One region of the Priestia sp. LL-8 genome, then DNA from elsewhere that is predicted to be linked to it. Evidence: riboswitches for the same ligand, from Rfam matches in the RefSeq annotation. Region 1 holds a riboswitch; each other region holds the start of a gene.
What was found. Region 1 has a riboswitch for cyclic di-AMP ahead of U9R83_RS27705 (potassium-transporting ATPase subunit F). Riboswitches for the same ligand answer to the same signal wherever they lie in the genome.
Positions count from the first base shown of each region.

Region 2: linked by a shared signal. The riboswitch ahead of U9R83_RS19445 (potassium channel family protein) and the one ahead of U9R83_RS27705 (potassium-transporting ATPase subunit F) in region 1 are both predicted to bind cyclic di-AMP.
Region 3: linked by a shared signal. The riboswitch ahead of U9R83_RS20410 (APC family permease) and the one ahead of U9R83_RS27705 (potassium-transporting ATPase subunit F) in region 1 are both predicted to bind cyclic di-AMP.

Region 1 is NZ_JAZAQH010000001.1:3,012,716-3,019,109, reverse strand. It holds gene nfsA (oxygen-insensitive NADPH nitroreductase) at 1-651, opposite strand, end outside; gene U9R83_RS15300 (putative quinol monooxygenase) at 681-965, opposite strand; gene U9R83_RS15295 (ArsR/SmtB family transcription factor) at 1,169-1,483, shown strand; gene U9R83_RS15290 (CHY zinc finger protein) at 1,503-1,838, opposite strand; gene U9R83_RS15285 (undecaprenyldiphospho-muramoylpentapeptide beta-N-acetylglucosaminyltransferase) at 2,017-3,084, shown strand; cyclic di-AMP (ydaO/yuaA leader) riboswitch at 3,244-3,386, shown strand; gene U9R83_RS15280 (hypothetical protein) at 3,459-3,596, shown strand; cyclic di-AMP (ydaO/yuaA leader) riboswitch at 3,612-3,752, shown strand; gene U9R83_RS27705 (potassium-transporting ATPase subunit F) at 4,050-4,130, shown strand; gene kdpA (potassium-transporting ATPase subunit KdpA) at 4,155-5,816, shown strand; gene kdpB (potassium-transporting ATPase subunit KdpB) at 5,838-6,394, shown strand, end outside.
Region 2 is NZ_JAZAQH010000001.1:3,705,084-3,711,477, forward strand. It holds gene U9R83_RS19435 (YjcZ family sporulation protein) at 137-217, opposite strand; gene U9R83_RS19440 (TrkH family potassium uptake protein) at 540-1,859, opposite strand; gene U9R83_RS19445 (potassium channel family protein) at 1,863-2,522, opposite strand; cyclic di-AMP (ydaO/yuaA leader) riboswitch at 2,647-2,791, opposite strand; gene U9R83_RS19450 (hypothetical protein) at 2,907-3,365, opposite strand; gene U9R83_RS19455 (Lrp/AsnC family transcriptional regulator) at 3,486-3,941, shown strand; gene U9R83_RS19460 (peptidyl-prolyl cis-trans isomerase) at 4,260-5,162, opposite strand; gene U9R83_RS19465 (S1C family serine protease) at 5,159-6,394, opposite strand, start outside.
Region 3 is NZ_JAZAQH010000001.1:3,890,211-3,896,604, reverse strand. It holds gene U9R83_RS20415 (N-acetylmuramoyl-L-alanine amidase) at 662-1,702, shown strand; cyclic di-AMP (ydaO/yuaA leader) riboswitch at 1,894-2,035, shown strand; gene U9R83_RS20410 (APC family permease) at 2,198-4,024, shown strand; gene U9R83_RS20405 (cation diffusion facilitator family transporter) at 4,134-5,111, shown strand; gene U9R83_RS20400 (glycosyltransferase family 2 protein) at 5,150-6,127, opposite strand; gene U9R83_RS20395 (GtrA family protein) at 6,124-6,394, opposite strand, start outside.

The DNA.
Region 1 (6,394 bases):
CCAGTTGCGGTCATCAGCACCGTTTGTTCTGTTTTTCATATACTCTGCCATTTCAGCATCATAGTCTTGAATCAATGACTTTAAGTCGTGATTATAGCTTTCACGATGGTGCACGGCAGCTTGTGGCAATCGAGGCTTTTTCGCAGAATGATCTGCCGGATGTCCAACCACAAGACCGCTTACTGGGAATACGTATTCCGGTAAATCCAGCAGTTCAATGACTTCTAGCGGTTTTCTGCGAATTCCTCCGATTGGTACTGTACCTAAACCGAGTGATTCTGCTGCAACTGTTGCGGCTTCTAACGAAATTCCAGCATCAGTTGCCCCGACTAAAATTGATTCAAGCCCATCGGTTACGCCAAGAGGGGCATCGTTAAGCTCAGCTGCAATCTTAGCACGATTAAAATCTGCACAAAAGATTAAAAATAGAGGAGCTTGGTCAATCCACGCTTGGTTGCCGGCAAGCTCTGAAAGTTTTTTCTTCTTTTCTTTATCTTGGACGCTAATAATAGTCACTTGCTGTCCATTAATAGAAGAAGCAGCTGACTGAGCAGATTGAATAATCGTATCTAAATGCTCGTCGCTTACTGCTTCATCTGTATACTGACGGATAGAACGATGATCTTGAATTGTACGAATTGCTTCATTCATGATGCTTCATCCTTTCAAAGAAGTTATGATTAACCTTGTAATGTTTTTACATCTAAAGGTGCTACAAGTACGCCAGTTTGAGCAAATGCTACAAAACTTTGGAAGTGAGCTGATTTATTGTGCGCTTGAATTGCTTCTTCGCTTTTCCACTCTTCAATCATCATAAACGTGTTAGGTGTAAAAGCATCTTCAAATAGCTGATAGTTGCTGTTTCCTTCTTCTTGTAAAGAATGCTTAATTAGTTCTTGTACGTTTTCTAAAAATTGTTCTCTTTTTTCTGGGTTAACTTTCATTGAAGCTTGTAAATGAATCATGGATGATTCCTCCTTTAATAATGATGGTGCTTTATATTATTTGTTTTGTTTTTAATCTTTCATTCAATTTATGATTAAAATGAAGATAAGTTCGAATATCATCGAACAATGAAACTATAACACCAATTAAATAACAGTGCAAGGATTTAGTTCGAAAGATATCGAACATTGATACACAAAAGAAGCTGTGTTATATTTTAAGCATGAGAAAACCTTATCAACCACCGAAATCTGAAATTAAATTAACGCCTATTTTACACGCGTTGAGTGATCCTAACCGGCTGCGTATTGTACAGTGTTTAGCGACAAGAAAGGAGCAGACCTGTTCGTATTATCAAAAATTAAATGTATCGAAATCAACGCTATCACATCATATTAAAGTACTTCGCGAAGCTGGAATTATCAAACTACGTATAGAAGGCACGCAGCACTATTATTCTTTGCGATTAGAAGAACTTGAGGAATTATTCCCAGGTCTGCTTCCTTCCATTATCAATATAGATGAGCAGTTATTTTAAAAGCTGAACGATGTTTCGTTCAGCTTTTTTGTTCAAAATAAATGTGTCCATGCAGGCTGCATCCGGGATTAAAAGAAGAACGACAGTGAGGGCAAGTCGAGTTACAGGTTAAATATTCATTAATTGAGAGCTCATGTTTACATACTCCGCAAAGAATAGCTTTTTCATTAAACATAGATTTTGGCCATCTTTTAATGTCGTGATTAGCATGTCCATTATGACATTGATAACATGGATAATATGTATTACAGCAATAAAATTTTATTGCAATAATATCTTTATCAGTATAATAGTGCACACAGCGCGTTTCTGAATCCACTGTGTCACCTTTTACCACAGGTACAGATTTGTTCATTATAATCACTCCTTATGAAAAGTATAGCATGCTTTTATACGCCTTATCATACATATGTAAAAAGAAAAATGCTATAATAAAACCATCGTTTTACATGTCAGATTACATGCTAAAAAGATTAGATAAAAAATTAATGTCAAAACAGATTGATTAAGTGATGCAAAGAGAGGAAGAAAAAATGAGTAAGCAAGTTATCGTTTTTACCGGAGGCGGAACAGCGGGGCACGTAACGCCAAACATTGCGATTATGAAAGAATTAGACAGTGAAAAATGGGATATCCATTATGTCGGTTCTCACAATGGTATTGAGAAAGAATTAATTGCTAAATTAAACGTTCCATATCATGCAATTTCAAGCGGGAAGCTTCGTCGCTACGTGGATATGGAAAATGTAAAAGATGTATTTCGAGTAGCAAAAGGGGTTGGCGATGCGCGTCGCGTGCTGAAAAAACTAAAGCCTTCTCTTGTTTTTTCAAAAGGCGGTTTTGTCACAGTTCCTGTTGTAATGGCTGCTAAATCTTTAAACATTCCCGTGTTCATTCATGAAAGTGATTTAACACCGGGACTAGCAAATAAAATTGCGCAGAAATTTGCCACTAAAATTTTCACTTCTTTTGATGAAGCTGCAAACTACTTTCCAAAAGAAAAAGTGCAGGTTGTTGGTTCACCTATTCGAAAAGAGTTATTTAGCGGAAGCGCAGCGAACGGGGAAAGCTGGCTTCGCTTTTATGATAAGCGCCCAATTTTAACCATTATGGGCGGAAGTTTAGGAGCGCGCCGCATCAATGAAATTGTTCGAGAGTCTTTGCCTGAATTGCAAAAGAAATTTCAAATTGTACACCTTTGCGGAAAAGGCAATATTGATACAAGCCTTGAAAAAGAGTCGGGCTACCGTCAGTTAGAATACGTAAATGAACAGCTTCCGGATGTTTTAGCGGCAACTGATTATGTGATTACACGCGGTGGATCCAATGCCATCTTTGAGTTTTTAGCTCTTCATAAACCGATGATGATTATTCCTTTATCAAAGGCACAGAGTCGCGGAGATCAAATTTTAAATGCACAATCCTTTAAGAAAAAAGGCTACTGTATGGTTGTAGAAGAAGAACAGTTAACAAAAGAACTGTTTTTGCGTGAAGTAAATGAGCTTCAGCAGCAGGCAAGTACAATGAAGCGTACAATGCGTGAAGCAACAAAAACGGATGCCATTTCAATTCTTGTAAATGAAATTGAGAAAATGAGCTAAAAAAAGCGTTCTTATCGAGGAGATAAGAACGCTTTTTTTCTTTCAAAACTATTATTTTAAAATAATGAATAAATATAGAAAAATAAAGCTTTTAAAATTTCAAAAAATGTTGTTGACAGTAAATTTTAACAGGAGTAAGATTACTCTCATGAAACGTTCCACAGTGAAACGCTGAGTCTTTCCTGAAAGAGAGGGAAAGAGCGGAGGACCCAATTATTAGGGGTGAATCTCTTAACTGAGTAGGGTTACTTTCTTGACCCGAACCCGTCAGCTAACTTCGTAAGCGTTAAGAGAGAGGATGGTGTAATCGTGGTCGTTTTCTATAACAGCGGATAGTACGCTCCTTTCAAAATATAGGTGAAAGGAGCGTCCAGATGCATTTATCTAAGCAAATGATTCAAATGATTGAATATCGGGCAATGTGCGACCAGCAATCTTTTGATCTAGCAAACCGCTATTTGTCTACGTTGGCTAATCAAAGTTTTAAACGCAGCAGTAAAAGTCATCATTAAGTCTAAAAATTAAATAACAAATATACGCTTAATCAATTATGAGCGGGGGACCCAATATTTTGTACGTATGTACTAGGGGTGAATCTCTTAACTGAGTAGGGTTACTTCCATAACCCGAATCCGACAGCTAACTCCGTAAGCGTTTTGGGAGTAAAAAATTCGTGTCAATCACGGCTTATTTGTCGTGCATTAAACCGCGGAAGAGAACTCTCTTCTGCGGTTTTTTAGTGAAAAAAAATAGCATCACGTCTCGCGGTTAGCTTTTTTGGACCTGATGCTTTATGAAAAGAAACCGTCACTAAACTTAGAAGCTATCATTTTTGTCAGGAAACAGTTAGGAGGAAGCAACTTGGATATGATGATGCTTGGAACGCTTGCCTTATTAGCGACTGCTATGTACGGAATTATTCGCTGGTCGTCTCATGTAGTAGACGACAGAGAGGAGAAGTGAACATGTCGTTCATTTTGTTAGGTATTTCAATTACCGTTTTAATTTATTTAGTATATGTACTGTTAAATCCAGAACAATTTTAATAAGCGGAGGAATAAAACGTGGGGATTTTTCTACTATCAGTTGCGCTGCTGCTTATTTTTGTAGCGCTTATTGCAAAGCCCGTAGGTATTTATATAGCGAATGTATTTTCAAACGATAAAAACACTAGCTTGATAGGAAAGATAGAAACAGTGATGTTTAAAGCAGCAGGAATTAAAGGGCTTAATCAAACGTGGAAGCAATATGCATTGGCTCTCGTGTTGGCGAATACGTTTATGATTTTTGTGGTGTACCTTATCTTCCGATTCCAAGGGGTACTGCCGCTAAACCCAAGCCACATAAAAGGAATGGATCCGGCCCTTGCTTTTAACACAGCCATTAGTTTTATGACAAATACGAACTTGCAGCACTACAGCGGTGAGTCAGGTTTGTCCTATTTCTCACAGATGGCCGCCATTGTATTTATGATGTTTGCTGCACCAGCAACAGCACTTGCAGTAGCAATCGCTTTTATTCGCGGGCTAGCAGGGAAAGAAATGGGAAACTTTTTTGTTGATTTTGTAAAATCAATTACGCGTATTTTACTTCCTATTGCTTTTATAACAGGTATTTTATTTACGTTTTTAGGTGTCCCTCAAACGTTAAGCGGAACGGTGACTGCCCATACATTAGAAGGGGCAACACAGCAAATTGCAAGGGGACCAGTTGCTTCTTTTCTTTCAATCAAAGAGCTAGGCAACAACGGAGGGGGATTTTTTGGTGTCAACTCAGCCCATCCATTTGAAAATCCCAATGCGTGGAGCAATGTGTTACAGATTGTCCTTATGCTTTTATTACCAACCGCACTTCCTTTCACATACGGAAAAATGATCGGACAGCGTAAACAAGGTCGCATCTTGTTTGTATCGATGAGTATGCTGTTTATCGTTATCTTAAGCACAGCGTTTGTAACAGAGTGGGGCGGTAACCCTAGACTTGATGCTTTTCATCTAAATGAAGCGAGCGGTTATATGGAAGGGAAAGAAGTCCGGTTTGGTGTCGGTATGTCAACGCTGTACGCCATCGTGACGACAGCAAGTGAAACAGGCGCGGTGAACGCGATGCACGATACCCTGACGCCTCTTACCGGGTTGTTAACGCTTGGAAATATGATGTTAAATACCGTATTTGGCGGTGTCGGAGCAGGATTTATGAATGTCATGATGTACGTCATCATCGCCGTATTTTTATCAGGTTTAATGGTTGGAAGAACACCAGAATACGTAGGTAAAAAAATTGAAGGAAAAGAAATGAAACTAATCGCCGTGACGCTTATCCTGCAGCCGCTGCTAATTTTAGGAGGAACAGCTGTAGCACTTACCACTCATTTAGGAATGGAAGGTATATCAAATCCAGGCTTTCACGGGTTAAGTCAGGCACTGTATGAATTTACGTCGTCAGCAGCAAACAATGGATCCGGTTTTGAAGGATTAGGTGACGCAACGCCGTTTTGGAACATTTCTACGGGAATTGTTATGTATATTGGACGTTACTTCGGACTAATTACAATGCTGGCGGTATCGAGCTCACTAGCATCCAAACAGCTTGTTCCCCAAACACCTGGGACATTTAAAACGGATACGTCTTTATTTAGCGGCATTTTAATTGGAACTACCGTTATTGTAGGAGCACTTACGTTTTTCCCAGTGCTTGTACTTGGACCGGTTGCTGAGTATTTAACACTGTAATAAAGAAAGCGGAGGATCATAATGAATAAACGGAATTTTGCAAATGATCTTGAATTGGATCACAACAGTCCCATTCAAGGTTCTGTAGATAAACAAGCTTCATCCATTTTTATTCAATCATTAAAACAGGCTTTTATCAAGCTAAGTCCAAGAACAATGATAAAAAATCCTATCATGTTCGTAGTAGAAATCGGGTTTGTTATTACACTTTTTTTAGCCGTTGTTCCAGACCTTTTCGGAGAAAGTACAGTAAGCGCAGGCTTTAATATTGCCGTATCTCTCGTGTTATTTTTCACCATTGTTTTTGCTAATTTTGCAGAAGCATTAGCAGAAGGACGAGGAAAGGCACAGGCAAACTCATTGAAGAAATCTAAAGGCGATATTACAGCTAATCAGCTTCAAAACGGGCAGATGATACAAGTTTCGGCATCGCAACTAAAAAAAGGAGACATCGTCGTCGTTTCACAAGGTGAGATGATTCCTGGAGATGGAGAAATCATTAAAGGACTGGCGTCTGTTGATGAATCGGCTATTACGGGCGAATCGGCACCTGTTATGAAAGAAGCAGGCGGGGACTT
Region 2 (6,394 bases), 690 kb from region 1:
CTTTCGCATGGCTACATACCGATTAGATGAATGAGTAGAGGAACTCATTGTTCGGCAATATTGAAGAAATTTTTGGTTTTCACTTCCGCCTAGTATGCCCTTTTTGACGGGGGCTATGCACAAATAAAGTTAACGTTTAAAAGCGAAAGCCAGACGCACCGACAATAACAAGTAAAACAAATAACACAACGATTAACGCGAAATTTTGTTTTCCCACGTAACATCCCTCACTTCCTGTTATCTGCTTTTAGTGTATGCAAGAGCTTGGCAAAATGTTTAGGACAGGGGTGCGGATTTTTATGAGAAAAACCTTCAAATTTCGCCAAAAAAAGTGAATCATATTTTTGTTTCTTTCGTTATATATAGTAAGAGATTTTTACTATAAAAAAGGGGGGCCTTTAATGCGCCGACATTCCAAATTGCCCATTGTTCTTGTCTTTGCCTTCTTTTTATTCATCGCAACTGTTTTGTGCGTAACCTCTTATATGTCTTGAACGTATAAATAATATAAAAAAATCGCCTCATCGAAGGCGATTTTTCTATCCTAGCATTATATCTTCGTTTGGATAACGAACGGCTTCACGCTTTTGCTTAGATAATGAAAACGCAAGGGTTAATGGCCCCACTTTTCCTAAAAACATGATAAAGATAATAATCACGCGTCCAAAGTATGAAAGCTCAGGAGTCGCTCCCATGGATAAACCTACTGTCCCAAACGCAGAAACAACTTCAAACATAATTTTTACAAACGGGAGGTTTTCTGAAATATTTAACAGAAAAATAGCCCCAAACACAAACATAATCGAAATCATCGTGATGGCTAGGGCCTTAAACACATGAAGAGGAAGAAGTCGTCTCTTTAGCAGCACAATATCTTCCCTGCTTCGTAAAAATGACCACACAGAAAAGACAATCACCACAAACGTCGTGAGTTTGATACCGCCTCCTGTTGACGCACTTCCTGCACCAATGAACATTAACAAAACCATTAAAAAGACCGTTGCGTCATGCAGGTGAGCTAAATCAATTGTATTAAATCCAGCGGTTCTTGTTGTTACCGCTTGAAAATAAGAAGCCCATACTTTGTCTCCTAATGATAAATTTCCGAGCGTATGCGAATTGCCGTACTCTAAGAAAAAAATAAAAAGCATAGCAGTCACGTTAATGGCGAACGTGCTGATAATCATAATTTTTGAATGCAGCGTTAGTTTTTTATACGATTTTTTCACCCACATATCAGCAAGAACGGTAAATCCTAACCCACCAATAATGAACAAAAAAGAAATCGTTATATTAATAATGGGATCTCCTACATACTGAACTAAGTTATCAGACAGTAGTCCGAACCCAGCGTTATTAAAAGCCGAAATTGAATGAAACAAGCTAAAGAATAGCCCCTTAGACCACCCGAATTCCGGAACCCAGCGTATCGCTAAAAAGATAAGCGCAACAAACTCAATTAAAAATGAAAAGATAAACAGCCTTTTAACTAGCAGGACAACTCCGCCGACGCTCGTCTGATTTAACGCCTGCTGAACGAGCATACGCTCTTTAAATCCAATTTTTTTACCGAGCATCATAAAAATCAGCACGGCAAATGACATAATGCCAAGACCGCCTATTTGAATTAACAGCATAATAATCGTTTGACCGATGACGGTAAAACGTGTACCTGTATCTACGACGGCTAAGCCGGTTACTGTCATAGCGGAAGTTGACGTAAAAAGAGCGTCTACCCACCGGATTGGCTCAGTAGTAGAAAAAGGCATCATCAATAGAAGAGCACCAATAATAATTCCTCCACCAAAAATAGAGAGCAACAGCTGCGGAGGGGTGAGTTTAATATTTTGTTTTTTCATGTGTTAAACTCCTTCTTCTTCAAAACGGTTTAAATCGCGATTATGTCCGATGACAATAAGCATATCTCCTTGTTCAATTGTTTCATGCGCCGTAGGCGAAATCACCATTTCCCCGTCTTTTCGCTGAAAGCCGATAATATTACAGCCGTACTTTGCGCGAATATTTAAATCAAAAAGCGTTTTATTATGAAGCTTCTTAGAAGCGACAATTTCAACAATACTATAGTCTTTAGACAGTTCAATATAGTCAATAATTTTTTCTGACACCACGTGATGAGCAATCCGCTTAGCAATATCGCGCTCCGGATGAATGACTTTATCCGCTCCTATTTTCTCCAGCACTTTTTGATGATACATATTCACCGCTTTTACCCATACTTGCTTAACGCCCATATCTTTTAACAGCATCGTTGCGAGCACGCTTGCTTCGATATCGTCTCCAAACGAAATAAGAGCATGATCAACATTGCGAATACCTAGCCCCTTTAAGCTAGCTTCATCAATCGCGTTTGCTTGCACAACATATGTAGCTAAGTTGCTAAATTTATTTACTACCTCCTGATTGCGGTCAATAGCGAGCACATCCACATCCAGATTAGCAAACTCTTCAACCAAACTGCCTCCAAAACGACCTAATCCTAATACAGCAAACTGTTTTTTCATAATGTATTTATTCCTTCCTTCAACTGCTGTGTGTTCTCTTAGCTTATACTTTTTCTAAAAAATTACATCTTTTTCTTAAAAAAAGCGCAAAAAAACACAGGAAGGCTCCTGTGTTTTTTCACACTCTTCCCCCTCAAAACGCTTGCGAAGTTAGCTGTCGGGTTCGGGTTTTAAGAGTAACCCTACCTTTTTAAGGATTCACCCCGGAGCACAATATGTGCGTAAATAATGGGTCCTCCGCTCCGTAATGGATTAAGCGATTTTTATTCAAATGTCTATGATCTATTTTTTAGAATGATCGATTCGATTCATGATACGTTTCACTTCACGAAAGCTATCTTACTCCTGTGGATTTTGTCTGTCAAGATATTTTTAGCGAAGACTTCACTTGCCCTGCAAGCTGCAAAAATCATATAAATCTAAACTGACAATCATTTTGTGAAATTGATCAAATAAATTAATAACAGCCAAAAGCTCTAACAGCTGCGTATCACTGTAAAATTTCTTTAATTGATCCATATCAGCATCGGTCAACTCCCTTGGACGCACTCGGTATACATCAATAAATCGAAACAGCAGCCGGTCTTTTTCTTCCAGCTCTTTTTCTCTTAACACTTTTTGATTAAGCGTCTTATCACCTACATATGACATGCTCATACACGTCTCACAGCCGTTAACACCTGCTAGATAAAGCCTAGTTTTTTCCTTGGTCTCTTTTTCTACTATATCGCTGTTCCAAAGCGTGTCGTAAAGCTCATCATACAACCTTTTTACATGTGGAATTAAATTCAATGCTTTTTCAAAATTTGTTCCCTCTTCGTTTGTTAATAAAACTCTTGCCATTTTTCACTCACTCCTTTTTAATTATTATAGTAAGAAAAATAGAGATTTTAGATTACATATAAAACATCTTATCTACTATTACTAATCAAATGAAACGTTAATGAGAAAGAAGGTTTTCAATTGAAAATTGATGAAATTGATTTATCGATTTTGCAGGCGCTGCAGCAAAACAGCCGCCTTTCCTTACGAGAGCTAGGAAAACAAATTAACCTGTCTGCTCCTTCGGTGGCAGAGCGAGTAAGACAGCTAGAGAGCTTTGGTGTTATAAAAGGATATACAATCGATATTGATTATGAAAAGCTGCACCTGCCTGTATCGTGTTTTATTGAAGTAACGATGAAAAACGGAGAGCACGAACGTTTTAAACGATTTATTTCTCAGTATCCCTACGCTTTATTCTGTGAACGCATCGCCGGGCAAGCCTGCTTTATTACAAAGCTTCAGCTTCCTCATCTGCACGTACTCGAACAATTTATTAACAAAATTACACCTTATGCCAAAACGATTTCACACATCGCCCTTTCTCACGTGGAGATGGCTCCTGCATTATTGAGTCATTTAAAAGATAAAAAGTGATTGAGACATAACGACATCCGTTCACCCTGCCAATAAAAAAATCCGAATGAGTTTGATTCTTCATCAAGAACCAAACCCGTTCGGATCTCCCTTCAACGAAAATATTTTTGTCTCAGCCTCATGGATTCGTCCAACAGCATAAAAAATAACCCTCCAAAGCTGGAGGGTATAAATTTTCCGAATAATGAAAGTTTTACAATTTTATTTTATCAGGTGCTGACATTTCTGTCTACTTAAAAATGTAAAAGAGCTCTCTATTAACAGAAAGCTCTTTTACCTGCTTGTTTTTTGAAAACAATCAATCTATATAAAAGGGAACTACCTAAGGTTGAAAGTCACGTGAAACCTTGGCAGTTCATCCTGGATATACCGGTTGATATGATTCAAAACAAGTTCTTTCATCATTTCTTCTTTGACTTCTGATTCCGTTTTTTTATCTTTTTGTTTTAAAATAAGAATATAATAGACTTTACCCATTTTAATGGGCTCACTACACTCCCCGATGTGCTGTTTTTTTAAAACATTTATAAAAGAGGGAGATAGACTTGAAAGCTTTAGATTATCAGCATTCTCTAGTTTGCTGATTGTCTGGACATCAGCATATTCTTTTTGAACGTCTTGAAGCGATGTTCCTTTTTGCAGTTCAGCCGAAGCGGCCTCGGCATCATGTAAAGTGGAAAAAGCCAGCTGCGTAAAAGATACGCGCGTTAGATCGTTTTCAATATGTTTATAGTAAGCAGTTAGTTCATAAGACGTAATTTGTTTACGGAAATATTCTTCTAATTTAAACTGATTCGTTAGCTGGTTGGTTACATCACTAGAACGAATATTTAACACTTCATAACCTTGTTTTCTTGTATCCTCGTCATAGGAGCGTTTAATTTGCTTCCACATATCCTCAACTTGTTTTTGTACTTTATCGCTTGTCTTTAGATACGAAATTAAGATTTTTTGCATAACAAGCTGCCGCAATAACTCTTTGCGGTAGCTTGTATCATTTAGCGGAGCATCTGGATTTAAGAACCCTTTAACGGCTAAAAAAAGGTTGAATTCAGCTCCTGTCACCTTGCCTCCTTCATACGCTGCCACTTCTTTGACAGAAGATAGCTGACTAATTTCTACAGAAGGAAACATCGTGTTTGAATGCTTCCCTCCGCAGCCTGTTAGAAATCCGAACGCTGTTAATACTGCTAGCAGCAGCTTTAACGGTGTTGAACTCATCCATTGTTATCCTGCTGCTCTGAAAGCTTCAGAGCAATGGTTTGTTTTTTTCCATTTCGGTACACGTCTAATTTTACCGTGTCTCCTACTTTGCGTTTTGTGTATAGATATTGACGTAAATCACTGGATGTTTTGACTTCGTTTCCATCGATTGCAACAATCACGTCTTTTGATTGTAAACCTGCATCAGAAGCAGAAGAGAATGGTTCAACCGTTGTGACGACAACTCCTTCAGACGTATCGCTTGTTAGGCCTAGCTGGTTTTGTTTTGTTGCAGCTGAAAGCTGACCTACATCTTGAAGACCTACCCCCATATATGGACGCGTTATTTTTCCGTTTTTCATCAGCTGTTCAATCGTCGGCTGCACTTCATCACTTGGAAGAGCAAAGCCGATGCCTTCTACATTGTCTTCTGAAATTTTCATACTGTTGATACCGACTACTTCACCGGAAGAATTGATCAAGGCCCCGCCGCTGTTTCCTGGATTAATCGCCGCATCCGTTTGAATTGCATCCACGTTCCAATTGTCTGAAATAGGGACAGAGCGTTTTGCTGCGCTCACGATACCTTGTGTGACCGTACGAGAAAATTGTTCACCAAGAGGATTTCCGATTGCAAGCACCGTTTCACCCGCTACTAAATCCGATGATTTCCCGAACTTCGCCACTTGTTCAACATTTTTGTCAGACATCTCAAGCACCGCTAAATCCGTTAGCGCATCAGCTCCGACAATTTTAGCTTTTTCTTTTTGTCCGTTTGAAAGTGACACTTCTACTTCGCTTGCGCCATCAATAACGTGGTTATTGGTCACAACGTATGCTTTTCCATTTTCTTTTTTGAAAATAACACCGGAACCCGTTCCTGCTTCTTGCGTTTGGGTATCTCCAGAAAATGGATTTGTTTGCTGTTGAATATTGTTCACGCCTACAACAGCAGCTGATACTTTATTTACAACTGAAACAAGATCTGACTGATTCACGGTTGTGCTTACTGTTCGAGGCGTTGTGCTCGTTGTTGTTGCGGTTTGAGTCTGCGTTGTTTGATTCGCTGTTTGCGTATCAGCTGAATCCATTAACCCCAGCTGGGGAGCACCGTATAGCACAATTCCTCCTCCAAGTACTGCTCCTGCAATTGAAGATGCAATCACTGGAAATAAGCGTCTTTTTGGAGGTTGTGATGATGACGCAGGCTGATACTGATCATAGCGCTGCTGGCGGTTTTCGTATTCTTC
Region 3 (6,394 bases), 880 kb from region 1:
TGTGTTCACTCTGCACTTCAGTATAACTTCAGAGAATTTTCAGCCAGGCGTAGTGTCATTAGAAAATACTGTTGGAGAGGAATGGAATGAAAATGCAAGAAGGAAATTTTTTTAAAGGTTTAGTAATAGGCATATTAATAAGCATTCCAATTTGGATTATTCTCATTGTTATAGGCGTTCTGCTTTTTAAATAGGTCCTAACGTTATAAATAATAGAACCTCCTGATCTATACTTTAATCAACCAGAATAGAAGCTGGACCAAAAGTATGTTAGGGGGAGGGAAGATCCGCACGATGAATTGTGCGGATTTTTTTATTGGTAGGGTGAACGTAGATTTCATCTATTTAGTTGCTTCTAGCAGTTGATTGGAGGGCAGGCGAAGACTCCTGCGGGAAAAGCGGAATAGGTGAAGACCCCGCAGGAGCGCAAGCGACGAGGAGGCTCACCAGCCGCCCGCGGAAAGCGAAGCCTTGCACGGAAATCAACAGCGATGTAACAAGCCATCCATACTAGCACATTTATCCCATTTGTTCGTTTTTAGGTTGAAGTGATTTCGTTATGTCGCAATCTCCTTTTTTAGTAATTTCTCACTAAGTAGGCTAGTATACGTAGCACTTTTTTCCCTCATGCATATGTTAACAATAAGGAGGGACAAGTAATATGAAAAAAATCTATCTTGATGCAGGACATGGTGGGGCAGATGCAGGAGCAGTTGGAGCAAACGGACTGTATGAAAAAAACTTAGTTTTGAAAATTCAACAATATTTAATAAGCTATTTAAATAGCACGTACAGTGATTTTACGATTAAAACTACCCGTACCACAGATACTTTTTTATCGTTATCTCAGCGCGCTTCTCAAGCTAATTCGTGGGGTGCAGATGCATTTATGTCTATTCACGTAAATGCCGGTGGAGGGACAGGATACGAAGATTATGTTTATAGAAGCGCTAGCAATGCTAGTAAAACGTTTCAATCGATTGTGCACGGCCAAGTACAGGCAACGCTGCTGTCGTATAATCATCCGAATCGCGGACGAAAATCAGCCAATTATGCGGTGCTTCGCTTAACAAATATGCCTGCAGTACTAACTGAAATAGCTTTTATTGATAGGAGCGCCGATGCAGCACTTCTTCAAAATGAAGCTTTTTTAAAAAGCATGGGTGAATCGTATGCAAAAGGAATTGCCGTATATTTAAATTTACCTCGTCGTGCAGTTCCAAATCCATCGCCATCTCCAACACCGACACCAAATCCATCACCTTCTGAACCAGGTGAAAAAACGTATACAATTAAGCAAGGAGATACGCTGTACAGTATTGCACAGAAGTACGGCATAACAGTACAGGAGCTTCAAGAAGCGAATACAGGGCTTTCTGATCCTTTAACACTACAGGTTGGAAAAACAATTGTTATTCCTTCAGGAACTTCACCAACACCTACTCCAACACCACCTTCTGAACAATATCCACTTCCCAATGGAATTTTAAAACAAGGCGATTCTGGAGAAGCTGTGAAACAGCTTCAAAGAGCATTAAACGCGGTTAATTTTAAAGTAGGGTCAGTAGACGGAATATATGGAGTACAAACGAAAGATGCAGTCAGACGTTTTCAGCTTGTGTATCTTCCTTATGATGTAGATGGCATTTATGGTCCTCAAACGAAAAACAAGCTAGCAGCCGTTTTAAAAGCAAAAAGTTAACGTAAGAAGGTCTTCTGTAAGCAGACAGAAGGCCTTTTGTTTTCCCCTTAAAAGCGCCTTAAGCACTATTTTATGGTTTACGTAAAATAATGCTTTACAAACCATTTGTACGGGAGTATATTATCTAAGAACAAAGGATAGTTATGAACGAAACTTGTTATCAATCATACCCTTTAACCGAAAATTATATTGACCTGTTATCGCTTAATTCGTCAGAAGTGGGGGACCCAAATTTGTGCATTGTCACTTGGGGTGAATCCTTTTTTAAAAGGTAGGGCTACTCTCATAGCCCGAATCCGACAGCTAACCCCATAAGCGTTTTAGAGAGGAGGTTTAAGCTGTGTAAAAACGCTGAGAACCCTTAGTGTTTTTTTTGTGCGCTTTTTTAACATAAAAAGGCATTTTTTAGGAATAATATCACTTATTCATGAACTTGTAACTGAGCTTAGCAACGAAAAGCAAATAGTAGCTAAGCAATCATCGGAGGGAAATTACGTGAACTATTCAGTTCTCAAAAGATTATTGATTGGAAAGCCGCTTAAAACAAAAGAGTTAGGTGATCAAAAGCTTAGTAAGCTTAAAGCACTTGCTATTTTATCATCAGATGCCTTATCTTCAGTGGCTTATGGAACAGAACAAATTTTAATTGTACTTGCGACAGTCGGTGTCCTCGCTTATTGGTATTCAATTCCAATTGCGATTGGTGTATTGGTGCTGCTGACGGCTTTAATTCTTTCATATCGTCAAATTATTTATGCGTATCCGCAAGGCGGAGGAGCTTATATTGTTTCCAAAACCAATTTAGGAGAAAATCCTGGGCTTATCGCTGGAGGATCACTGCTGGTAGATTATATATTAACAGTTGCCGTGAGTGTTTCAGCAGGAACCGATGCTTTAACTTCGGCTTTTCCAACGCTGCATCATTACAATGTAGTAATTGCGTGCTTGCTGGTTATTTTGATTACTGTCTTAAACTTACGAGGCGTAACGGAATCCGCTTCTGTATTAGCTTATCCGGTTTATTTATTTGTTATTGCTCTTATCTTGTTAATAGCGGTAGGCTTGTTTAAAATAGCGACAGGTCAAGTTTCACCTGAGCTTCATACGTCTCTTGGTACAGTAGTGCCAGGTATTAGTTTGTTTTTATTATTAAAAGCTTTTTCGTCAGGCTGTTCAGCATTGACAGGTGTAGAAGCTATTTCAAATGCAGTGCCTAACTTTAAAGAGCCAGGTGCAAAAAATGCTGTTCATACATTAATGCTGATGGGCGGTATTCTAGCTGTTTTATTTTCTGGGATCACGTTTTTAGCTTATTGGCTTGGCATTTCTCCAAAAGCAGATGAAACTGTTGTATCACAAATTGCATCGAGTGTGTTTGGACGCAATGGATTTTATTACTTTATTCAAGGAACAACAGCTCTAATTCTAGTGCTAGCAGCCAATACAGGGTTTTCAGCTTTTCCTTTGCTTGCTGTCAACTTATCGTCTGATAAATACATGCCGAGAATGTTTCAAATTCGGGGTGATAGACTAGGGTATTCAAATGGAATTGTGACCCTTGGAATTGCTTCTATTGTCTTAATTGTAGCTTTTAAAGGAGCGACAGAGCAATTAATTCCTCTTTATGCAGTCGGGGTGTTCATTCCATTTACACTTTCTCAAACAGGAATGATTGTCAAGTGGCTTAGAGAAAAGCCGGCCGGCTGGCAAGGGAAGCTAACCATTAACTTAATTGGTGCGCTTATTACATTAACTGTGTTAATCATTTTGTTTACAACGAAGTTTTCACAAGTATGGTCTGTGCTAGTTTTCTTACCGGTTATCGTTTATATTTTTCATCGCATTCATACGCATTATGAAGCGGTAGGAGAGCAGCTTCGTATTAAGCAAGGAGAAAAGATTGGAAAGCTTGAAGGAAGTGTAGTCATTGTTCCTGTAGCAGGAATGACAAAGGTAGTAGAAAATTCATTAAATTATGCACGAACGATTGGCGATACCGTTATTGCAGTGCATGTGGCCTTTGATCGAGAAAGTGAAAAGAAAATGGAAGAGAAGTGGGAGAAGTGGCAGCCTGATATTCGTATTGTTACGTTTCATTCTCAATACCGCAGCTTAGTGCGGCCGCTGTTTCGATTCATCGATATGGCTGAGGAAAAAGCGCGAGAAAATAACATGGCCATTACGGTCGTTATTCCGCAATTCATTACGAAAAAAAGTTGGCAAAATATTCTTCACAATCAGTCCAGTCTGCTGTTAAAAGCACATTTGCTTTACCGCAAAAATGTAATTGTTACAACTGTACCGTACCGTTTTAAAAAATAATGAAACATGACTAAAAACCTCCAACTTATATGTTGGAGGTTTTTAATTTTTAAATTCACATACACTAACCGTAATCGAATCTCATCAAAGGCGCAAACGGAGGGATTGTATGAGTGAATTAATTAAATTATTGCGAAAAGGAAATAAATCGGCCATGATGGCCGCTATAGTGAATACCATTATTTCCATTATTAAAGGGATTGCTTTCGCTTTAACAGGAAATGTAGCGATGTTTGCTGAAACGATGCACAGCTTAGGAGATGCAGCTAATCAGTTTTTTGTTTTTATAGGTTCGGCATTAAGTAAAAAAGCCCCGACTAAACGATTTCCAAACGGTTTCGGCCGATTGGTTAATCTTGTTCTATTAGGAGCCGTTCTTGTAGTAGGGATTATGGCGTTTGAAACGATTAAAGAAGGATATCACCACATTCTTCATCCGACGAAGTCTTCAGGCTTTATTTTAAATATTGCAGTACTTGGCATCTCGGTGTTACTTGAGATGTTTGTCCTATTTAAGGCAATGAAAGAAATTTTGCACGATGTCGGAATGAATACCGCAGAGGTCAATGTTTTTACGCAAAGCTTTATTCATTTAAAGAAAGCAAAGCCAGCAACCAAGCTGGTTTTTATGGAAGATCTGGTAGCTACTGGAGGAGGCGTATTGGCATTAATAGCTGTTTTCATTTCACGGTTTACACCTTTTCACCAAGCTGAAGGAATTGCTTCTATTTTAATTGGGCTTATGATGTTTTTTGTAGTAGGACGAGTATTTTTAGACAACGCTGCGGGAGCCCTTGGTGAAGCAGATAAAGAAATGGAAATAAAAATTGGCGCGATTGTCATGCAAGATGTACAAGTGCGTGATATTCAAACATTAATGGTGATGAAAGAAGGAGAAGAGCTTCACGTTGAATTAAAAGTAGAAATTGATCCTTCTTTAACAGTGGCCGAAGCTGATGATATTAAAGATCGTCTGGAAAATCGTATTTTACAGGAGAAAGGAGTAACGGATGTCATTATTGAATTTGATGAAGATGATGGAATTCCGGACTGGGCGCCAAGTGATTTACAGCTTCAAAAAGAATAAAAACAAGGAAGAAAACAACTGTTTTCTTCCTTGTTTTTTTAGCTATATACTTTTTCACGTACGTTTGGAGAATCTGTTGAAGCTTTCGAGAAGTTAATGGTTTCACGTACAACGTAAATAGGTCTATTTTTACTTTCATCGTAAATTCTTGCGATGTATTGTCCGACTAGACCTAAACCAAGTAGCTGAATACCGCTAAAGAAGGTGATAGCTACCATAATGGAAGTCCAGCCAGGCTGAATGTTTTTACCTATCAGCCAAACAACAATCGAATAACTTAAAACTAAAAGTGATACAAAAACCGATAATAAGCCAATAACCATTACTAAACGCAAAGGCTTCGTTGAAAACCCAATAATTCCATCTGAAGCAAACTTGATCATCTTTTTTAAAGGATATTTTGTTTCACCAGCAAAGCGTTCATCGCGCTCATATTCTACATATGTTTGCCTGAAACCAATCCAAGACATCATTCCTCGTACAAAACGATTACGTTCAGTCATTTTTTTGAATACATCCGCTACTTTTCGGTCGATAATACGAAAATCTCCCGTGTCTTTAGGGATTTCGATATCGGACATATAATTTAAAAAGCGATAAAAATACTTAGCCGTGGCTAATTTAAAAAAGGTCTCTCCGCTTCGTTTCTTGCGCTTTGCATATACAATTTCATAACCTTGCTGCCATTTAGCAATTAATTCGGGAATCATTTCTGGCGGATCTTGTAAGTCTGCATCAATAATAACGATAGCATCACCTTGAGCATAATCAATGCCTGCTGTTACGGCAGTTTGGTGCCCAAAATTACGAGCAAAATCAATAACTTTTACGTTAGAATCCATAGCAGCTACGTCTTTTAAGATTTCAATTGTTCGATCTGTGCTGCCATCATTGACGAAAATGAATTCATAGTTAATATGATTTTTATGCATGACGGAAAGCAAGCGATTGTAGCATTCATTAGCTACTTCTTCTTCAAAATACATAGGTACTACGATTGAAATTAGTTCTTTCATGCTTTACCTCCTATCGAGTGATTGTTTGTATGCTTAAACGTCCATATTTTATTAAGGAAAAAATTGATAAACATTCCTATACAAGTAGACAACAGCTGTCCGATTATTGGATTAGCAGGTGTGTAATGTACAAGAACAAATAAGCAAGTTGTATTAACTGCTAAAGTAATAAGGTTTACGATGAAAAATTGAGCTAACATCCATTTATGTACGGTTGCTTGAAACACCCACGATTTGTTCCAATAGTAGCTGTTTATGACGCCAATA